3 regions of the Exiguobacterium sp. s28 genome follow, and region 1 is predicted to be linked to each of the others. Evidence: riboswitches for the same ligand, from Rfam matches in the RefSeq annotation. Region 1 holds a riboswitch; each other region holds the start of a gene.
The links. Region 1 has a riboswitch for thiamine pyrophosphate ahead of thiW (energy coupling factor transporter S component ThiW). Riboswitches for the same ligand answer to the same signal wherever they lie in the genome.
Positions count from the first base shown of each region.

Region 2: another riboswitch for thiamine pyrophosphate. It lies ahead of KNP78_RS07640 (YkoF family thiamine/hydroxymethylpyrimidine-binding protein); the one in region 1 lies ahead of thiW (energy coupling factor transporter S component ThiW).
Region 3: another riboswitch for thiamine pyrophosphate. It lies ahead of thiT (energy-coupled thiamine transporter ThiT); the one in region 1 lies ahead of thiW (energy coupling factor transporter S component ThiW).

Region 1 is NZ_JACSLL010000003.1:266,547-271,520, reverse strand. It holds gene KNP78_RS05860 (hypothetical protein) at 1-267, opposite strand; gene thiW (energy coupling factor transporter S component ThiW) at 331-819, opposite strand; TPP riboswitch at 884-982, opposite strand; gene KNP78_RS05850 (hypothetical protein) at 1,007-1,327, opposite strand; gene KNP78_RS05845 (aminoglycoside phosphotransferase family protein) at 1,370-2,338, shown strand; gene KNP78_RS05840 (hypothetical protein) at 2,340-3,086, opposite strand; gene KNP78_RS05835 (hypothetical protein) at 3,179-3,871, opposite strand; gene KNP78_RS05830 (AAA family ATPase) at 3,970-4,890, shown strand; gene KNP78_RS05825 (DUF58 domain-containing protein) at 4,893-4,974, shown strand, end outside.
Region 2 is NZ_JACSLL010000005.1:112,407-117,380, reverse strand. It holds gene KNP78_RS07665 (amidase family protein) at 1-48, shown strand, start outside; gene rlmN (dual-specificity RNA methyltransferase RlmN) at 118-1,179, shown strand; gene KNP78_RS07655 (SMP-30/gluconolactonase/LRE family protein) at 1,352-2,233, shown strand; gene KNP78_RS07650 (hypothetical protein) at 2,246-2,509, shown strand; gene KNP78_RS07645 (GTP-binding protein) at 2,612-3,805, shown strand; TPP riboswitch at 3,868-3,968, shown strand; gene KNP78_RS07640 (YkoF family thiamine/hydroxymethylpyrimidine-binding protein) at 4,048-4,641, shown strand; gene KNP78_RS07635 (ECF transporter S component) at 4,634-4,974, shown strand, end outside.
Region 3 is NZ_JACSLL010000002.1:112,148-117,121, reverse strand. It holds gene KNP78_RS02965 (Stp1/IreP family PP2C-type Ser/Thr phosphatase) at 1-143, shown strand, start outside; gene pknB (Stk1 family PASTA domain-containing Ser/Thr kinase) at 149-2,086, shown strand; gene rsgA (ribosome small subunit-dependent GTPase A) at 2,131-3,015, shown strand; gene rpe (ribulose-phosphate 3-epimerase) at 3,017-3,673, shown strand; TPP riboswitch at 3,693-3,793, shown strand; gene thiT (energy-coupled thiamine transporter ThiT) at 3,870-4,442, shown strand; gene KNP78_RS02940 (thiamine diphosphokinase) at 4,442-4,974, shown strand, end outside.

The DNA.
Region 1 (4,974 bases):
TCATAAGTCGGCCGTCCCTGTTTTCGTCGTCGTTGAGCCTTGAACAGCGTCGCCCGCTTTGAAAAAGAGGACGATGGCAGCCACTCCGAAAATCGAGATGAACACATTTTGGAGCAGCACATCGACGAACATCGGCTCGCTGGAGAACGTGCCCGTCGCAATCTGAGCATTCCAGCGGGTGAACGTGGCGATGCGTTCAAGCGTGTACAAGAGACCGGATATGAACAGGCAAGCGGTGGCAGCCAGTAATAGCGTCAATCGATTCAAGACATGACCTTCTAATATCTGATATCCTGATTTTACCATTTACTATCGGTGGGAGGGAAGTATTTATCGCTTCGCCGTGAGTGGTCGCAATTGCTTGACCCGAGCCAAAACAATCCAGCCGAGCACGGCCCCAGTCACACTCGAGGCAAGGAAGGCTGGGAAGAAGAACAGCGCCCCGAACTCGCTCCCCATCAACACCTTGGCGTACGGGACGGCGACGAGCGAAGCGATGAGGCCGGTCCCGATGACTTCACCAAATGCGGCGAAGGCGACGCGGTTCGTCTTCATATAGAAGACCCCGGCCAAAAGCGCCCCAATCATACCTCCGGGAAAGGCCAAGAGCGACCCGGTACCGGTCATGACACGGACGATTCCGGTCACGAACGCAACGAGAACGGCCCCGATCGGCCCGACGGTGACGGCGGCGATGACGTTCACCATATGTTGAATCGGATAGGCACGGGCGACACCGGTCGGAATCGAGATGAACAGGGAACCGATGACGGCGATGGCGATGAGCATCGCCATCCAAGTGAGTTGTTGAATACGCATAGATAGTCTCCTTTCAAAATGAAAACGCCACTTCTCCAAGTGGAAAAGTGGCGTGGAAAGACAGACGAATCCCACACCACTTCCCTACGCTGGTATGAGCCAGATCAGGTTCGAAGGGTCCGGCGCATGCCGTCTCAGCCCGAAGGCTCCCCTAGTGGTCGTTTATTAACATGAGTATAGTATACCGTCATTTGACGCGGTCGAGCTTTCGTGGTCGGAACGTGACATAGGTGATGCCGACGAACAGGCCATACAACAAAAGGGAGAAGACGAGATTGATCAGCCACGGGAGTGTCCCCATGAACACGGCGACGGACGCGTTTTGAAACCAGACGAGCGAGAGCGACAGCCCGACAAAGCTGAGAACGAGCGTTGTCCAAAAGCCGACAGCTCGGCGCTTGAACAGACGCCAAACGAGCAGCCCGATGATGAGACTGACGACGGCCGTCGCCCCTAAGTACATATACAAGATGGCATCGACCGGGTATGAGTAATATACAACGTCCATATCGTTTCCTCCTAGGAGATGATGAAAGAAAGGGTGAAAAAGATGAGACAGGCAATTCCATGGCGTGACCGATCGTTTCGTGAACGGTTCGAACGATGGATTGAGGCAAACGTGCCGAATGCGAGGTGGCACGTGATCAAAGATACCGATTTGACGTACTTGCTTGTTGGCGCGCTCAATGAGGAACGTTACTACGCCAAAGCGGTGACCGACATCAGCCGCGGCGAAGCCAATCTGTCGGCGTTTCTTGCCGAGCGGCATCCTAATTTCGTGCCTGACGTCATCACCATCGATTCAGCCCGGAACTGGTTGCTCATGCGAGGCATCGGCGGAGAGGCGCTACGTGAACGGCCGGACGTGAGTCGATACGAAGCGGCGTTGCGTCAATACGCACAGCTGCAACGACAGGAGATCGACCAGATCGAGACCTGCTTGTCTTACGGCATCCCGGACCGCCGACCGGCCAAGTTGAAGGACGAAATCCGCACGTATTTACCTGAGCTCTGCGCCGGGCTCGAGCGATACAAAGCCGAGGCCATGCTCGCGCTTCAAGATGAATTGATCGCCATGTGCGATGAGCTGGCGACCGGGATGCCGATGAGTCTCGAGCACGGTGATTTGCACGGCGGCAACATCTTCTGGCGGGAACGGACGAATGATTTGTGTATCCTCGACTGGGGCGACGCGACCGTCACGCATCCATTTTTCAGCGTGCGCGTGTTTTGGAACGCGCTGTACGACTTATTGCCGGAAGAAGACGAGGTCGCCTGGTATGAACAGATTCAAACGATGCGTACGGTTTATTTGGAAGCATGGAGCGGCGTCGCACCCAAGGACGTACTTTGGCGTCATCTATTGATCGCCGAGGAGCTCGGTTGCGTCTATCGTGCCCTGTCGTGGCATGTATATGTGACGAGATACCGGTACGATGTAGCTGAGTCGAGCGATAAGCCGGCGCAATGGCTCGATTTGCTACTCGAGTACCGGGACTTGAAACGACGCTTCCCATAAGTCATTCATACTTCTCAAGTAAGTTTTCATAATCCGTCTCGCTCCAAAACAGCGGAGCAATCGACTCCGGCCCTTTGAAGATCTCACCGTCTCGGTCGTAGACGATGGCGTAGCCGCCTTCGACTTCAAAGACGATCAAGTCGGCCTTCACTTCCTTGACCCCGTTTCCCGCGATGATGACGTTCTCGAGCGGATCGCGCGCCAGTTGTACGCCCCATTCGTCGAGCTCGACGATGAGCGCGGATGTGTAGGCATGGCGATTATAGAGCGTCTGGAATTCATCTTCGGTCAAAACGACGTCCGTCGGTGGGGCACTCGTCCCATATTTTCGTTTCTCGATTTCTTCGACGAATTGAAGGAACGATGCTTCTTGCCAAAACAGCGGCGCGACCGACTCGGGACCGTTGGCGATGTCTCCGTTCTCGCTCTCATAGACGGTGGCGTACGTGCCGTCATCGAGTTTGAATGGATGAATATCGGCGTATGTATGCTGGATGCCGTCGCCGGCGATGACGACGTGCTCGAACGTCTCGCGGAACGGGGTGAGTCCATCGTTCTCGAGTGCCTTCAAGAGCGGCGGGACTTTTTCATATTGGTCGAAGACGTCTTTAAAATCTTCTCGCGTCCAAGCGGTGATGTCTTCGGACGACGGTTCATTTGTATCGGCCGGGACAATGGGTTGCTCAACGGAATCGGTGCACCCGGTCAGCAAAAACACACTGAATCCGAGTAGGCCTAGGCGTTTCATCAATCAAACCTCCTAAGAAAGTTACATTTTTTTCCTGTTATCAATGAGCGTAGCATGTTTGCCAGTCATTGAGAACCCGGGTACTTTCTCGCTCAGGGTTGCCGCTTCAAGTAACGGTCGAGTGCCTCGTGAAATCGTTGTTGCTGCTCGAACGGGATGTCATGATCGGATGCGGGACCATAGCGAATCAGATGATAGAGCGAGGCGTCGATATCTGTCAGCTCGATGCGTTCGAACCAGTCGACGACCGTCTCATTCGTCCGAAGTTTTAACTCAGGGGCGAGCGACGCGTTGAACGTGATGAGCCAATCCCTCAGTTCGATGTTCGTGAGCATCGGGAACGTTTGTGCAGCGATCGTTGCGTCCGCTTCGTGTGATGGTTGAGTAGAAGTGTCATCCGTAAAAAGGAACGTGAGTCCTTCCAGCCGTCGACGACGCAACCATTTCCGGACACTGTAAACAATCAATCCGGCAGCAGCGAGGATGGCGAACAGTGTTCCGAGTCCTCCGGGTGCATCGCCTCCACCCAAACCGAATGGAAACTCAAACATTTTTTTCTTTTCACGTAAGGCTCCACCTTTTTCGCTTTCACCAACTGTCGTTAAATCGATTCCATCCTCGTCCGGTTCCCCTTCTTCTTGTTCACGCTCTTCTATTAGAGGATCGTCAACTGGATGCTCGAGCGTTTGAAACCAACTGAACGTCTCCTTACTGACAAAGACGAACGTCACAACGAGACAAGCTGTCACAACAAGGAACCCTATAAATCGAGAGGACCACTTCATCTTTTCCCTCCTTATCGGAATGTTCAGACTATTTATTGTCTATATTACCATAAACAGGTAAACTTCGAATAAGACATCTACCAACGGAGGAGAACGAAATGGGAATCGAAGCGGTCATCAAACAATTGAATGAAGTGTATTTAGGGAAAGAAGAAGTCGTTCGTCTCTGCTGCACGGCACTTCTCGCCGAAGGACATATCTTGCTTGAGGACGTTCCGGGCACGGGGAAGACGTTGCTCGCCAAAGCGATCTCCGGCAGTTTTGATGGGTCATTCTCGCGCATCCAATTTACGGCCGATTTGCTCCCGTCCGACGTCATCGGGACCGACTACTTCAATATGCAGACGCAAGGCTTTGACCATCGCCAAGGTCCGATTTTCGCAAACATCGTCCTGATTGATGAAATCAATCGAGCCGTCCCACGCACCCAGTCGGCGCTGCTCGAAGCGATGGAGGAACGACAAGTGTCAATCGGCGGGAAGACGTATCCGATGCCGAAACCGTTCTTTGTCATCGCGACGCAGAACCCGATTGAATCGGCCGGGACGTTCCCGCTCCCAGACGCGCAACTCGACCGGTTCCTCATCTCGATTCCGGTCGGCTATCCGGAAGCCGCCGAAGAGCGAGAACTGTTGTTGCAAGTGTTGACCGAGACCCGCAAACAAATCGAGGCCGTGACGTCACTCGCCTCGCTGCAAGAAGCGCAGGCTGAGACGAGACAAGTCGCGATTCAAGACGATGTCCTCGATTACATGCTCGGTCTCGTCCATGCGACCCGGGGCCATGCGTCCGTCGAGGTCGGGGTCAGTCCACGCGGCGCGATCGCATTGCTCCGTGCTTGTCAAAGCTATGCCTATTTGGCCGGCCGGCTGTATGTCATCCCAGAAGACGTCAAAGCCGTGGCGCCGTATGTGCTCGCCCATCGCATCACGTTAACACTTGAAGGCGGCATCAAGTCGACGAAAGCGAACGTCGTCGCGCACATTTTAGACACCGTCCCCGTACCGGTCGAGGGCTGACGATGACACTCTCCACACACGCATGGTTACAGCGACGGCTCCTGCCCGTATATATCGTGAGCGGAGTCATGCTCGTGTTTTTCC
Region 2 (4,974 bases), on a different contig from region 1:
GCGTATGCGTTCGAGCGACATATTTCGCGTCCCGTTCCACCGTTATAAGAACGTTGCACCCGTCGTCCACGTCCGCTACAATGGTACGTATGCGGATTGAAGAAAGGACAGATAGCAATGAAACCATCTATATACGGGCTGACGTTCGATCAGCTGACAGAAGCGTGTGTCTCTTGGGGATACAGCGCCTTCCATGCGAGACAAATCTGGGACTCGCTCTACATCGACCGAGTGAAACAAATCGAGGACATCTCGGTACGGGCTGAGGTGCGTGAGGCGATCGCCGCCGAATACGTCATCTCGACGCAAGACCTGTTCGTCAAACAAGAGGCGGGCGACGGGACGGTCAAATTTTTACTTAAACTACACGACGGGCACTATATCGAGACTGTGCTCATGCGACATAAGTACGGCCGTTCGGTCTGTGTGACAACGCAGGTCGGGTGCAATATCGGCTGCAGCTTCTGTGCGAGCGGTCTCTTGAAGAAGACACGTGATTTGACGGCGGGCGAAGTCGTCGAACAAATCATGACCGTTCAACACTACTTGGACGAAGTCGGCGAAGGGGCCCGGGTCAGCCATATCGTCGTCATGGGGATCGGCGAACCGTTCGATAACTTTGACAACTTGGTCGACTTCCTGCGTGTCGTCAAGGACGAGCGCGGTCTCGCGATCGCGCCGCGTAAAATCAACGTCTCGACGAGCGGACTCGCCGACAAGATTTACAAGTTCGCGGACCTCGATTTGCGCATCAACTTGGCGCTGTCGCTCCATGCGCCGAACGACGCGCTGCGGACGCAAATCATGAAAATCAACCGGGCGTTCCCGCTCGACAAGCTCATGCCGGCCATCCGGTATTACGTCGAGAAGACGAACAAACGAATCACGTTCGAATATATTCTCCTGTCGAAAGTGAACGATTTACCGGAGCACGCCGAGGAATTGGCGGCGCTCATCGACGATATTAAGGACAAGTCGTACGTCAACTTGATCCCGTATAACCCGGTCAACGAGCATATCCAATACGAGCGCAGTACCTCGGAGGACATCATGGCGTTCTATGATGTCTTGAAGAAGCGTGGCATCAACACCGGTGTCCGCCTTGAGCACGGGACTGACATCGATGCGGCATGCGGCCAGTTGCGCAGTAAACATATGAACGTCGAAGGTGCGAAATAAGTGGACTCCTTGAATCGAATGATTCAAGGAGTTTTTTTCATAGAGCCGCTCCGGTGAAGGAAAGACGGACATCGCCCCTAACTCTGCGGAACGATTTTGAAAAATCTTGAATAGACCTCGTCCGCTCAGGGAATAGTCAGTTGAAATCAATGTAGAGAGTGGAGGCAATTCAATGGAGACAGTAAACGCTGCGTTATGGATTCGAGTCAGAAATACACTTGGGGAAGGCCCGTGTTGGGATGCTGAACTGAAACGGTTCTATTGGGTCGACATCGAAGGACACACACTTTGGTGGTACGACGAAAAGGAAGACGAGCTGTCATCGTTCGATATGGGACAACAGATCGGGTTTGCGGTCCCGAAAGTGACAGACGGCGTCGTCGTCGGCTTGAAAGACGGCATCTATGAATGGGACGAGGGATCGAAGCGACTCGATAAACTCGTCGAACTCGATGACCCGGAAGGGGATCTTCGCTTCAACGACGGAAAGGCCGACCCGTACGGACGAATCTTTGCCGGGACGCTTCATCTCAACGACGAGGAGAACGAGGCGACGCTCTATCGCTTGAACCGTGACGGCACGACCGAGGTCATGCTCAGTGAACTGACGCTGTCGAACGGTCTGACATGGTCTCCGGACCACTCGACGTTCTACCATATCGATACACCGACCGAGACGGTCCGCAAATACCCGTTCGACTTGAAAACAGGAACACTCGGGGATGGGGAAGTCGTCATCGATTTCAAAGATGAGGAAGGATTCCCGGACGGCATGACATCCGATGAGGACGGCTTTTTATGGATTGCCCACTTCGCGGGCGGACGCGTCTCGCGCTGGAACCCGAAGACGGGTGAAAAAGTGCTCGAGGTGCTCGTGCCGGCCCCGAACGTCACGTCATGCTGTTTCGTCGGTGATGACTTGAAACAACTTGCGATCACGACGGCGCGCGAAGGAATGGATGACGCGGCGCTCGAGGCCCATCCGGACGCAGGTTCGGTCTTTAAAATTGATACAGATGTGAAAGGGATGCCGCTCTATCGGTTTGGTCGATAAGGAGGTACGAAGATGGTAAAACGATTGCTCGTTCGTGCGGGAATCGGTTTGGCGCTCGCGGCGGTCGCCCGGGTCGGGATTCAAAAGCTGTTGGAGGCGAACCGGGAAGACGATCATACGTATTTGAATCCGCGGTGGGATGAGACGCCGAGTGTGGATGCCGACAAGGACGCGGATGAGGTCGGTCTGACCCAGCTCGACTCGATTTATCGAGCCGAATGGCAGGCGAACGCCTATCCACGCTCAGAGGCCGAACGCAAGGCGTTAGAGGAATAGGCAGGAGAACACGTCCGGAAACGGGCGTGTTTTTTTCTTGACAAGACGTCACCGACCCGTCATTATCTAAAAAGTAATCATTACGATTTAGGAGTGGGTAGAATGAGACGAATCCCGGTCACCGTGCTGTCCGGTTATTTAGGAAGCGGTAAGACGACACTATTGAACCACATATTGTACAATCGGACGGGCAAGAAATACGCCGTCATCGTCAACGACATGAGCGAGTTGAATATCGATGAGCGATTGATTGAACAGGGCGGTTTTTCGAGGACGGACGAAAAGTTGGTCGAACTATCGAACGGCTGCATCTGTTGCACGCTCCGTGAGGACCTGCTCGAGGCGGTAACAGAGCTTGCGAACGACCGGGACCTCGACGGAATCATCATCGAGTCGTCCGGGATCTCAGAGCCGATCCCGGTCGCCCAAACGTTTACATATGCCGATGACGCCCTCGGCATCGATTTGACGAGCCGAGTCTATATCGATGCGATGGTGACCGTCGTCGATGCGTTTCGGTTCTTAACAGATTTCAACTCGGGCGAGTCGCTCCATGAACGCAAGCAGGCGATCGAGGCGACGGACGTCCGCGAAGTCGTCGACTTGCTCGTCGACCAAGTCGAATTCGCCGATATCATCGTCTTGAACAAGGCGGATCGCGTGACCGAGACCGAACTCGGCGAGATGACCGGACTGTTGAAGGCGCTCAACCCAACCGCGAAGCTGTTGACGTCTGTCCATGCGAACGTGGAATTGACCGAGCTGTTGGATGTCAATTTGTTCGATTTCGAACAGGCGATGCATGCGGCCGGGTGGATTCAAGAACTTGAGACAGATGTGCACACGCCGGAGACGGAAGAATACGGCATCAGTTCATTCGTCTATCGTCGGCGTCGGCCGTTCCACCCGGAGCGTCTCCATGCCTGGATCGAGGCGTTTCCGGAAGAAATCGTCCGCGCGAAAGGGTTCTTATGGATTGCTTCCCGGAACGACCTCGCCTGTCTGTTTTCACAAGCGGGCTACGCCTCGACGCTCGAACATGCCGGGCGCTGGCTCGCGACGCTTCCGGAAGATGAGCGTCGTCACATGTTCGCGGCCGAACCGGAACTCGCCGCCGACTATGTCGAACCGTACGGTGACCGACAGACGGAGCTCGTCTTGATCGGGCAGCGGATGGATCGAGCCATCATCGAACAAGAGCTCGATCACTGTCTGCTGACAGATGAGGAGATGGCGCTGGATTGGTCGACGCTCCGGGACACACTTCCGGGGAACGAGGTCGTCACGTTCTCATAAGACCGTTTACAAAATGAAAGTGGTCGTCTATACTGATTCTTGCATGAACAACCGCATACATTGGACTACACTAGGGGTGCTTCGGCTGAGATGTGAGCATGGCTCCAATCCCTTATGACTCGATCCGGGTAATACCGGCGTGAGGAAGTGTGGCACTTTTTCTAATGGATTAAAATTGGACGAGTGGCCGCATTCTCATGGATGCGGCTTTTTTGTGTACACATAATAAGGGGGAATAGAACATGAACAAACAATGTGGAACGAGCCCGATCGTCGGGTTCCGCTTTACACTGAGCCCGATGACGACTGATTTCGTGAGCATCATCAAAGGGGCGTTGAAGGAGACGGATTTACAAAACGTCTGGCGACATACCGATGACGTGTCGACGGTCATCCGTGGACGAAGTGAGCATGTATTCGATGTGGCTAAGACCGTGCTGTCACACGCGACGAAGACAGGGGAACATGTGTCGATGAGCGGGACGTTCTCGGTCGGGTGTCCAGGGGATACGGCCGGAGATGAAGTGCTCGTTGTGTCGAGCGAACCGCTTAATGGTCCCGTCGGTCCGCAATATGTCTCTTCACAGTTCGCGCTCTATCCGCTCGGTGATGAGAACTACATGGACATCATCTACGAAGAAATCGCTTTTGCGAAAGAGCGGGGTGTCTTCAATGACTCGATGCATTACGCCTCAGGCATACATGGGGACATCGAGCCGGTGTTCGCTTTCTATGAGGCGACGTTTGATCGCGTCCGACAGAAGACAAGCCACGTCGTCATGACGGTGACGTTCAGCGTGAACAGCCCGTCACACGAGGGACGCATGGATGCTTAAATCGTGGAAGTTAAAAGAAATCGTCTTGTTGTCGATTTTATCGGTCGTGTTCGCGGTGGTCTATTTGGCGTTCGTCCATGCTGGTAACTTGTGGGCCGGTCTGATTGGACCAATCGCCTACGAATGGATTTTTGGGATATGGTTCATCGTCTCGATTATCGCAGCTTATATCATTCGCAAGCCTGGGGCTGCATTCTTGTCCGAAGTGCTTGCGGCGACGATTGAGATGATGATTGGCAACGCCATCGGACCGCGCATCATTTTAGTTGGGATCGTTCAAGGGATCGGCGCCGAAGCGGCGTTCGCTTTGACGGGTTATAAACGCTATGATCT
Region 3 (4,974 bases), on a different contig from region 1:
ATGACGAGATCAAGCAAGTCTTGGAACGCCCCGTCTCGGCGGATGTCAAGGCGGATCAATTGATCGATCGAGCCAACCGTTTGGGTGGGAGTGACAACATCACTGTTGCCCTCGTCCAGTTCACAGATAGAAAGAGAGGATGAATCCGATGCGAAGTGGAGAACGAATCAACGATCGTTATCGGATCGAACAGCAAATCGGCAGCGGCGGCATGGCAAATGTCTACCGGGCTCACGATGAGATTTTAAACCGAACCGTCGCCATCAAGGTGTTGCGATCTGAATTCTCGCATAATGAACAATTTATACGCCGGTTTGAACGAGAAGCCCATGCGGCGACGAGTCTGAACCATCCGAATATCGTCGCCATTTACGACGTCGGAGACGAACGCGACATCTATTACATCGTCATGGAACATGTCGACGGGATGACGCTGAAACAATATTTGCAAGAAGAGTACATATCTGTCGACGAGGCGCTTCGCATCATGGGACAGATTTGTGATGCGATCGACCATGCCCATGCGAATCGAATCATTCATCGGGACATCAAACCGCAAAACATGATGATTGATCAGAGCGGCAACGTCAAAGTGACGGACTTTGGGATTGCGGTGGCCATGTCGAACGCGACGCTGACCCATACGATGTCGGTCCTCGGGTCGGTCCACTACTTTTCCCCGGAGCAAGCGCGCGGAAAGTTCGCCGATGAGAAGTCAGATATTTATTCGCTCGGCGCCGTGCTCTATGAACTCGTGACCGGCCGGGTGCCGTTCATCGGCGAGACGCCGGTCGCCGTCGCGTTGCAGCATCTGCAAGACGACCCGATTCGACCGATGGATTTGAACCCGAACATCCCGCAAGCGCTCGAGAACTGTATTATGCAGGCGCTCGCGAAGTCACCGGGCGCACGTCATGCCTCGGTCGCCGCGTTTAAAAAGGATTGCATGACGTCACTTGATTCGGAACGTGCGAATGAACCGAAGCGGTCGAATGCTGAGCAAGATGCGTTTGATCAGACGCTCGTCATGGCGCCGGTCGTACCGGATGAGCCAAACGTCAAAGAGGCGCCGGAGCAACCGGTCGCAGCAAGTGAACCCGTGAAAGACAAACCGAAACGGAAGAAGAAGTGGTGGCTTTGGCTCTTGCTTGCGCTCCTGTTGATCGGTGGCGGGATTGGGGCTTACGTCATCGCTGACGAGATGTCCCGTGCCGTCGTGCCGGACGTCGTCGGCATGACGAGCGACGAGGCGACGACCGAGCTCGAAACGGCCGGTTTTGTCGTCGAGGCAACTGAACGGGCAAGTGACAACATCGCCGCTGGCGACGTCATCTCGCAGACACCGCAAGCCGGACGGAAGCCGAAACGTGGGACGACCGTGACGATTGTCGTCTCGGCCGGAAAAGAGACGGTCGAGATGCCGGATGTTGAAGGACTGTCCCAGTCGTCGGCCGAGCGGACGCTCAAAGATCTTGAGTTCACGGACATCGAGATTCAGTCGGAGGCATCCGAGACGGTCGATAGCGGGGATGTCATCTCCCAATCGATCGCCCCAGGCAACGAGGTCGTCCCATCTGAAGAGACGGTGACGCTCGTCGTCTCGACCGGCAGCAATAAAATCGAACTCGCCAACTTGGCGGGCTATACGTTCGAGGAAGCGACAACGTATGCCGAACAGAATAGCTTGAAAATCGTCAAACGTGATGAGTATTCAACGAGCGTTCCTGCGAATCAAATCATCCGTCAACTCCCGACGGCCGGTACGGCAGTCGACCCGGGGACGGAACTGACCGTCATCGTGTCACAAGGGGTAGAACCGACGGACGTCTCGATTGAACGGGAAGTCAACGTCGAAATCGAGCCGCCCGCTGAAGGCGAAGAAGCCGAGGCACTCGAAGTCGTCATTCGGACGGTCGACGCCCGTGGCGAAGTCGAGGTGTTGCGTGATAAGATAACGGAGACAACGACTTACTCGTATACGCTCGTCATCGCACCGGACGAAGTCGGAACCGCGACGATTGAAGTCGACGGCGAAGTCGTTCGCACGGATACGGTGACTTACGCACAAGCAAAAGATTCACAATGAAGAGGTGGCGTGCGCGTCGCCTCTTTTTCTAAGGAGGGAATGGAATGAAAGGTACGATTATTCGATTACAAGGCGGATTTTATGACGTCATGACGGAAGAAAAACAAGAGATCCGTTGTCGCGCCCGCGGCAATTTCCGCAACCGGAACATCTCGCCGGTCGTCGGTGACGATGTCGACATCCAAGACCAAGGGGATGGTACCGGTTATATATTGGCTGTTGACGAGCGGTCGAACCATCTCGTCCGCCCGCCGATTGCCAACATCGATCAAGCGTTCTTGTTATTCTCGGTAAAAGAGCCGGCGTTCTCGTTCCATCTGCTCGACCGTTTCCTCGTCTTGATCGAGTCGAAGCAAGTCCATCCGATTATCGTTTTGACGAAAATGGATTTGTTGACGGAGGCGGAACGGGAGAAGATTCACGAAGCAGCGGCTTTATATCGTTCCATCGGCTATGAGGTCATCGAGACATCGACCGAGGACGGGTCGGGGATCGAAAAAATCCGCGGGTCGTTTAAGGAGAAGACGAGTGTGTTCGCCGGACAGACCGGGGTCGGTAAGAGTTCGCTCTTGAACGCGGTCGCACCGGAACTAGAACTTGCAACCGGGAAGATCTCGAAATCACTTGGGCGCGGTAAGCACACGACGCGTCACGTCACGCTGATCACGCTCGCTGACGGGCTCGTGGCCGATACGCCTGGTTTCTCGAGCCTCGAGTTCCCAGAAGAACTCGAAGTCGAAGAGATGCGCTGGTGTTTCCCTGAGTTCGTCGAGCGGCATGATGACTGTAAATTCCGCGGTTGTGCCCATTTGAACGAACCAGGTTGTGCCGTCAAAGCGGCCGTCGAGGCGGGAGAAATCGCTTCCACCCGCTATGAGAATTATGTTACGTTTATGGCAGAGTTAAACGATAGACAACGGAGGTACTGACATGATTAAAATTGCACCATCGATTTTAGCGGCGGACTTCGCCAATTTAGAGGCAGAAGTGAAGGCGGTCCAAGAGGCCGGAGCGGATTACATCCATTTTGACGTCATGGACGGTCAATTCGTCCCGAACATCTCAATCGGCCTACCGGTGTTAGCGAGCTTACGGAAGAAGTCGGACATGGTGTTAGACGTCCATTTGATGATCGACCAGCCCGAACGGTTCGTCGAAGATTTCATCAAGGCCGGGGCGGATATCGTCACGGTTCACGTTGAAGCGACGAATCATTTGCATCGCGTGTTGCAACAAATCAAAGCGGCCGGCGCCAAGTGTGGTGTCGTCTTGAATCCGCATACGCCGCTGTCATCGATTGAACACGTGCTCGGTGACGTCGACATGGTGCTCCTCATGACGGTGAACCCTGGCTTTGGGGGCCAGGCATTCATCGAATCGGTCGTCCCGAAAATCGCGGCGCTGAGCGAGATGCGCCAAGCGCGTCGTCTCGACTTTGAAATCGAGATTGACGGCGGTGTCAACGCAGAGACGGCGAAATTATGCATCGACGCTGGAGCTGATGTGCTCGTGGCTGGTTCAGCCATCTATAACGAGCCGAGCTATAAAGACGCAATCGATAGCATTCGTCACGCATCTCGTGTATAATCGTCGATAGAACAACAAATATTGTCGCAAGGGGTGTCACATTCTGTGGCTGAGAGGCATTTGCTAACCCTTTGAACCTGTTCCGTTCACACGGACGTAGGGATGTGGCGAAAATGCACGTTGCTACTCGATAGCAGCATGGCGTTTACGTCATGCTGCTTTTTGTCGTTCGCTCATATAATAAGGAGGGAATAAGATGAAACAACGTTTAAAACTACAGGCGCTCATTGAAATCTCATTGTTCGCCGCACTCGGCTTGATCTTTGATTTGCTCATCCCGTTCCGGATGCCGCAGGGCGGATCGATCAGCCTGGCGATGTTGCCGATCTTTGTGATGGCGTACCGCCATGGATTAAAAGGCGGACTGGCGACAGGAGCGCTCGTCGGAACGCTGCAACTGCTGTTCGGGGCTTACATCTTCACACCGGTCCAGTTCCTGCTCGACTACACGTTCGCTTACGGTGTCGTCGGGATGGCCGGACTGTTCGCTGGTCAAGTGAAACGGGCCGCCAAGGACGAGGCGAAAAAGACGCTCGTCGTCTACTTGGTGCTCGGGGCGCTCCTCGGTTCACTGCTTCGCTACGGCGCCCACGTCTTATCAGGGATCGTGTTCTTCGCCGAGTACGCGGAAGGGCCGGTCGTCGCCTATTCGTTCGCTTATAACATGACGTATATGTTGCCGTCCTTCCTCGTGTCGGCCGTCGTCCTCGTTCTCTTGTTCGTCTCGGCACCACGTTTCGCCACGCTCGCGACCCGGGGTCTCCGCTAATGCGGGTGTTGATTGTGGCGGCCAGCCCGGAACCAATCTCGGGACTCCCGCGTGACGTCGATTACATCATCGGCGTCGACGGGGGGTACGAGACACTGTTGAACCAAGGGCTGAACCCGGATCTCGTCGTCGGCGATTTCGATTCCTTCACGGGCGAAGTGCCGATTGACGCCGTCCGTTACCCATCTGAAAAAGACGTGACCGACCTCGAGATTGCGCTCGAGGCGGCCCGTGGACACGGGGCGACGGAGATGCTTGTGTACGGCGCTCTCGGTGGACGCCTCGACATGACGCTCGGCAATATTGGGCTGCTCGAGGCATATCCAGAGATGCGTTTGTTCACGGCCGGGCAAACCGTTCGTCTTGTTGGAGCTGGGCGTCACGAGCTCCCACGTCAAGCCGATCATTATTTGTCGCTCCTCCCGTGGAAGCGGGCGAACGTGTCAATCCGCGGCGTCAAATATCCGCTCGATCGTCACGATGTCGTCAGCCATGAGGCGCTCACGATCTCGAACGAGTGGGCCGGTGAGGC